3 regions of the Colwellia sp. SU-HH01172 genome follow, and region 2 is predicted to be linked to each of the others. Evidence: predicted binding sites of a transcription regulator. Region 2 holds the regulator's gene; each other region holds the start of a gene.
The links. The regulator sigma-54, encoded in region 2, starts transcription at its own class of promoters, with help from an activator protein. The targets are predictions, from matches to a motif close to GTTGGCACGNNNNTNGNNT.

Region 1 (2,275 bases), 450 kb from region 2:
TTGCTAAGTGCTCCTGGAATCCCCCCCAATAATCCACCTATGGTGTTATCCTCAACTTTCATTTCACTGCGAAGTGCGGGTAAGTCAGGATTATAACGACGTTGTGTTTCCTCGGTATTGGTAAAGTCCATCGCGACATCAACTTGCGCGGTATAATTACCTAAACCAACCACAGGGATCAAAATCGAATCGATTTTATCCATGTATTCTTTTTCACGTTTTTGCTCAATTTCAAATTCTTTACGTGAACGAGACGATACGGAATCTTGTGAGCCGGAATTAAGTAAGCGACCATTCTGATCTGTTACTGTCACTCGGTTCGGTGTTAAGCCTTGCACGGCAGAGCCAACAATATCAACCACAGAGTCGACTTCTTCTTCTGATAATAAACGACCTCGTTGCATGGTCAACACAACCGTGGCCGATGGATTTTTGGCGCGTTTAGCAAAAACATTTTCACGTGGAATAGCTAGCAGTACACGAGCACGCGATATACTTTGTAATTCTTCAATAGTACGCGCTAATTGTTGCTCGCGTGAATGCTTTAATCGTTCAGTTTCAAGACGTTGACTAACACCAAAACCCATGTCTTGCATGATGATCTCAGCGCCTTCTGTTGGGCTTTCTCCTAACCCTTCACGCGCTAACATTAATTTAATGGCTTGGTATTCGTCAGTTTGTACCGAAATGGTATTATTTTCTTGGTGATAAGCATCTTTATAACCATTGGCATCAAGCGTATCCATGGTTTTGATAAGTTGTTCTGTTGGTAATTTAGCTAAAATACGGTATTCAGGCTGATTCGCCCACATAATGACAAAAATAGCGATGGCAAGACATATTGCCAATGCCATAACGATGGTAATTTGACGCAAAAAGTCAACATTGCCCATAGCTCCTGCTAAACCTGACTTTTGTTCGCCAACGACACTGTCTGCACTGTCATTAGCAACTAAGTCATTGTTGCCATCTGCCAGCATAATTCCTGTGTTGTCTGTTGAATCTGCCACTTACTTTCTCCGCAAAACGTTTGTTTTATTTTTTTCAATTAACAACTGAGCAGCTATACCGGCATACTCATAATTTCTTTATAAGCTTCAACAAACTTATTACGAACCTGAACGGTTGCATCAAAGGCAATACCTGATTTTGACGCCGCAATCATAGTGTCGGCAAGTGTAACACTGCGATCACCCATTTCAAAGGCTGTACGCTTTGCACCTGTGTCTTTTTGTAAATCATTAACGGTATTAACAGCATCTTTTAGCAGGCTGCCGAAATCGCTACCCGCTTTGCTAACCGCAGGTGTACCCATGGCACTTTCACCGATAGGTAAGCGATTACCCATGGCTTCCATCGACATGCTTTGCATTTGGGCGTATAGAGAATTGCTTTTGATATCCATAATTAACTCACTTGCGTCAATTTCTTGTTACCTAATATTATTAATGGATAAAGCAAGCATAGTGCCAAGGGAGGAAAACGCAGTAAGTTACATCCATAACCCACTTAAAATCACTTAATAACAGCATAAAAATCAATAACAAACGATTTAATAAATGTTATAAAAAGCAAACAAAAAAACAACCTATTTCAGGTTGTTTTTTATGCCATGATTAAAATCTTCGCGGGTATGGTTAACTAAAACTGAAAAGTACAGCTAAAGTGGAATTTGGATACCACTGTCACGCATTCGAGCAATTTTATAACGTAAAGTTCGAGGGCTGATACCTAAGCGCTCTGCAACATCCTTACGACTACCTCGACAAGCATGTAAGGTATCTAAAATAATTTGATGTTCTTGTAATTTAAGCTCGCTACCTAACTTGTCATCTTTGGCTGCTGGCATTGCAGTATCTTGCGCTTTCGGAGGTTCAAAGTTTTCAATAAGTAGATCACCTGCATCTATACAGCGCTCACTTTGCAAAATAAGCGCTCGTTGTACTACGTTATCCAGTTCACGTACATTACCTGGCCAATCGTAAGCAAACAATTTACTGCGTGCAGCTGAGGTCAACTCTGGAATGACATTACCGTCTTTTTGGCAGATGCGAGCAATCAAATGCTGGGCCAATGGTACAATATCATCACGACGTTGATTTAATGGTAACCAAGTTAACGGAAAAACATTTAGGCGATAATATAAATCTTCGCGAAAGATCCCCTCACTAACCGCCTCTTTTAAGTCTCTATTACTGGTGGCGATCACTCGAACATCTAAGTTAATCGTTTTGCGTCCACCCAAGCGTTCAACTTCTCTTTCCTGCAATACTCG
Region 2 (2,275 bases):
CTCGTAAGTCATTATCTGATGTTGAAAAAGAAGAAAAGCTTGAGCATTTATTGGAAGAATTCAATATCGGCCATATTAAAGATAACTTAGGCATGAGCTTATCTGGTGGTGAACGTCGGCGCGTTGAAATTGCCCGGGCATTAGCCGCCGATCCAAAATTTATCTTACTTGACGAACCTTTTGCCGGTGTTGATCCAATTTCAGTAGGTGATATAAAAAAAATTATCCTACACTTAAAAGAACGTGGCATTGGCATTTTAATTACCGATCACAATGTCCGTGAAACGCTCGATGTTTGTGAACACGCATATATTGTTAGTCACGGCGAACTTATTGCAGAAGGTGATGCGGATCAAATTCTCGCAAACCAGCATGTAAGAGATGTATACCTTGGCGAACAATTCACGCTATAGTTATTGGCATACGTTAAAAGCAAAATAATATTGCACTAAATAGTAACAGGGAAAAGAAAAACTAAATGCGTCCTACTCTGCAGCTCCGTATCGGACAACAGTTAACTATGACTCCCCAATTGCAGCAAGCAATTAAGCTGTTGCAATTGTCGACCTTGGATTTACAACAAGAAATTCAAGAAGCACTTGAAAGTAATCCGTTACTTGAAATGGATGAAAACCAAACGACTTCATCGGAAAGTACGCCTGATAATTTAGAAGAAGCATTTTCGGCCAACGCCAGTGACAACAACAGTGAAGTAGCATCTCTAGATGGCAGTGAAGATTCAGCGCCAACAATCGATGAAATTAGCTCTGCCGAAGGCTTAGCAAAAACCGATATCCCCGAAGAATTGAATAATGACACCACCTGGGATGATAATTTCAGCGCTGGTACTAGCAGTGGCAGTGTTGGTCCTGCTTCTGAAGATTATACCTATCAAGGTGAAACCAAAGATTCAATTCAAGATCACCTAATTTGGCAAATGGAACTGACGCCTTTTACCGAAACCGATAAAACCATTGCCATTGCCATTATTGAAGCGATTGACGAAGCGGGTTATTTAACTGTTTCGGCTGAAGAAATTTTAGAAAGTGTCGGCATTGAAGACCTTGAACTTGATGAAGTCGAGGTGGTGCTAAAACGAATTAACGTCTTTGACCCTATAGGGGTTGCCGCCCGCTCAATTCCAGAGTGTTTGTTGATCCAATTGAATCAATTTTCAAGCGATACCCCTTGGTTAGCAGAAAGTAAACTCGCAGTTAGTGAGTATATTGACTTATTGGGTAATCGCGATTACCGGCAATTAATGCGTAAGTTGCGTTTAAAAGAAGAGCAATTACGCGAAGTGATACGTCTTATTCAAACCTTAGACCCTCGCCCTGGCGATAGCGTTGTTAAGAGTGAAGAACAATACGTAATTCCTGATGTTTCAGTGGAAAAGAAAAACGGCCGTTGGACAGTAGAATTAAATCCTGACACTGCACCTAAGCTGTCGGTCAATCAGCAATATGCCGCCATGTCACGTTCTATGAAGTCGTCGACGGATTCACAATTTATTCGTTCTAATCTGCAAGAAGCGAAATGGTTTATTAAGAGCTTGGAAAGTCGTAACGACACCTTATTAAAAGTATCCAACTGTATTGTGCAACGCCAACAAGGTTTCTTTGAACATGGCCCAGAAGCCATGCGCCCTATGGTATTAAACGATATTGCTGAAGCCGTTGATATGCATGAATCAACCATTTCTCGCGTTACCACGCAAAAATATATGCACACGCCTAGAGGCATATTTGAATTAAAATATTTCTTCTCAAGCCATGTTAGTACCGAAAATGGCGGCGAGTGCTCATCAACTGCTATTCGCGAGTTAATTAAAAAATTAGTCTCGGCAGAAATTCCCGCCAAACCACTCAGTGACAGTAAAATGGCAGATATTTTAGCGGAACAAGGCATTAAAGTAGCAAGGCGTACCATTGCAAAATATCGAGAGTCGCTCTCGATACCACCATCGAATCAACGTAAAAGCCTATTATAGGTTTGGTTTATTAACCCGCAAAAGAGGATTGACGCATATGCAAATTAATCTTACCGGACACCATGTCGATGTTACCGATTCATTACGTGATTATGTCAATGGAAAATTTGAAAAACTAGAACGACATTTTGATCACATCAACAATGTTCATGTAGTTTTAACCGTAGAAAAACTTAATCAAATAGCGGAATCAACCGTGCACTTAAGTGGCAGTGAAGTTCATGCCAAAGCAGAAAATAATGACATGTATGCTTCTATTGACTCACTGATTGATAAGTTAGATCG
Region 3 (2,275 bases), 310 kb from region 2:
CGCCCGTGAAAAACATCGCCAGCGACAACCTCACCAACACCTGAAGGTGTGCCTGTCATAACAATATCACCGTCTTCTAAGTCAATGAACGACAAAACTTCAGCTAAAATTTGTTGCGGAGAGTGTAGCATCATAGCGACTGAGCCAGTTTGTCGACGCTGACCATTAACATCAAGCTCGATAGTAAAATTTTCTTTTGCTGACTCGATCGAAACAAAGTCACTAAACAGTGCTGAGCCAGTGAAAGCTTTTGCCCGCTCCCATGGTAATCCATCAGTTTTCAATTGAGATTGCAAAGCTCTTTTGGTTAAATCTAAACCAATTGCGACAGCAAAAAAGCCTCCTTGCTGATACAAAAAACAAAGTTCTGCTTCATAATGCAAAGCTTCTTGGTGATAGGCCAACAATTGTTTTCCTATCGCGGCGTTCGATTTTATAAACAACACCATATTATCAGGAACTTCATTCCCTAATTCACTGATATGCTCGGCATAATTTCTTCCTACACAAACAATTTTAGATGGAGTCATATAGCCTGCATCGACTTTAATCGAGTTCATTTGACAGCCCTTTCAAATAATTATACCCGCTAATATTATATCAACTAAACTCGATACCTTGCTATGCTTTTACCAATTTCAATTCTGGTTTTTGACTATTTATCGGCGTTACTTTTACCGTATCCGAAACTCTACGACGTTGCTTAAAACGGTCGAAATTAACACTTTTCACTTCTAATTGTTGCGACATTTTAACAAAGGTTTGGTAATCTTCACGAGTAAAATCATCTTCTTCTCGCGTTAACAAACCGTCGATATAAGCACTGTTGCCATTAAGAGTAAAATTGGCAATAGCAGAGTAAGGTTTGCCAAAGTCATCAACGCGTATTGCACGCACGGCTTTCACTTCAAAAATCCATTTATCAATTTGCACGTAGCGAGACAAGGTTTCTGGGGTAGACTGATTATTCATGTTGGGGGCCTTAAATTTCAGTATAAAAAGGCCGACTGCTTAGCTGGGAACGAATGCTGACAGTCGGCAAAAAAGGGAGCTGTTAACCAGCAAGCGACATAGTTACGATAGCGATTTTTTCATGCTTTCAAGATAATTATTAAACTCTTTCTCGCTAATTTGTTTATCGCCATTAACATCAACTTTAGCGAAATCCTTACTTAGCTTGTCATTATTTGCTAGTTCCTTAGCACTTAAGGTATTACTTTTGTCGCTATCATATTTGCTGATCAATTTAGCAAATGAAGATGGTTTTTCTACTTTCGTCAACACTGTACTGATGTCATTGTTAGCAAATACGATGTTTGATGCTAATGATGCAACAACAACAGTAATTGAGAGTTTCTTTAAGCTAATATTATTCATGTTTGAATCCTTCTAGTTAATTAACAGCACATCAATAAATATGCCTACAATGGCAAGTGCCACATTACGATGTTGGCATTGCACATGCTGTACCAACATTGCAAGCTATTGATATAAAACAGCTTTAATGGCTGATGAGATATTTTACTGTAGCCAATCAGCAACAGTATAATTAAAAAGATATTTATACTTGATGAACACACAGATGAAAATCAAATTTTTAAATTTAAAATCAAATACTTAACAACCTAAAAACCCAATACGATATCTGTATCCAAATAGAGACACTATTGTTTTTTAGGAGAATTTAGCTAACACTAATACCGTACCTAAGCGAATTAAAAGATGGCAAAAGCTCAAACGTGAAAACAAATAAAACTCAACGTGCTCAACAGCGAAAAAAACGCGTACCGACACTAAATCTGTCGATAAAATCGTTAACCTTATTGGGCTTTAGCTTGGTTGCTATTCCGCTGGTATTGGCGTTATTGTTTGGTGCTTCGCAAGTGAATACCTTAGCGCAAGAAAGTGAAGGGGCTATTCTCGATGTAACTAAGTTGCTCGATAATCAACAGTTATTAAAAAGTAGCCAAATAAAAATGGAGCGTAATGCCGCACAATACTTAGTGTTAAGAGATCTTGCTCTGGCAGGAAGCTATCTCGAACAGAGCCAACAACTTCTTCTAATAACACAGCAATTGATCACTGCCAGTAGCGATGCCGAATTACAACAATTAGCCAATCGCTATGCAAAAACGGTAACAGATATTGTTGAAACGACAATACCCAATGCAGAAAAAAAATCGCCTAATGATGACGATATTCTTCAGCCTATTCAGCAGAAATTTAATCGCCTTACCACAATTTACGAGCAAATTAATCAGCGCAGCAATGCACT

Region 1: a site for sigma-54 is predicted at 1,456-1,474, ahead of fliE (flagellar hook-basal body complex protein FliE). Genes of this name have one in related genera too.
Region 3: a site for sigma-54 is predicted at 1,456-1,474, ahead of AC27JP_RS03655 (EF-hand domain-containing protein). Genes of this name have one in related genera too.

Annotation. Positions count from the first base shown of each region.
Region 1 is NZ_BAAJMB010000001.1:675,358-677,632, forward strand. Features, by position in the region: gene fliF (flagellar basal-body MS-ring/collar protein FliF) at 1-1,010, opposite strand, end outside; gene fliE (flagellar hook-basal body complex protein FliE) at 1,064-1,405, opposite strand; gene AC27JP_RS03025 (sigma-54-dependent transcriptional regulator) at 1,661-2,275, opposite strand, start outside.
Region 2 is NZ_BAAJMB010000001.1:1,121,222-1,123,496, forward strand. Features, by position in the region: gene lptB (LPS export ABC transporter ATP-binding protein) at 1-413, shown strand, start outside; gene AC27JP_RS04955 (RNA polymerase factor sigma-54) at 479-1,990, shown strand; gene hpf (ribosome hibernation promoting factor) at 2,028-2,275, shown strand, end outside.
Region 3 is NZ_BAAJMB010000001.1:815,075-817,349, forward strand. Features, by position in the region: gene AC27JP_RS03645 (fumarylacetoacetate hydrolase family protein) at 1-560, opposite strand, end outside; gene AC27JP_RS03650 (hypothetical protein) at 622-972, opposite strand; gene AC27JP_RS03655 (EF-hand domain-containing protein) at 1,075-1,377, opposite strand; gene AC27JP_RS03660 (HAMP domain-containing sensor histidine kinase) at 1,740-2,275, shown strand, end outside.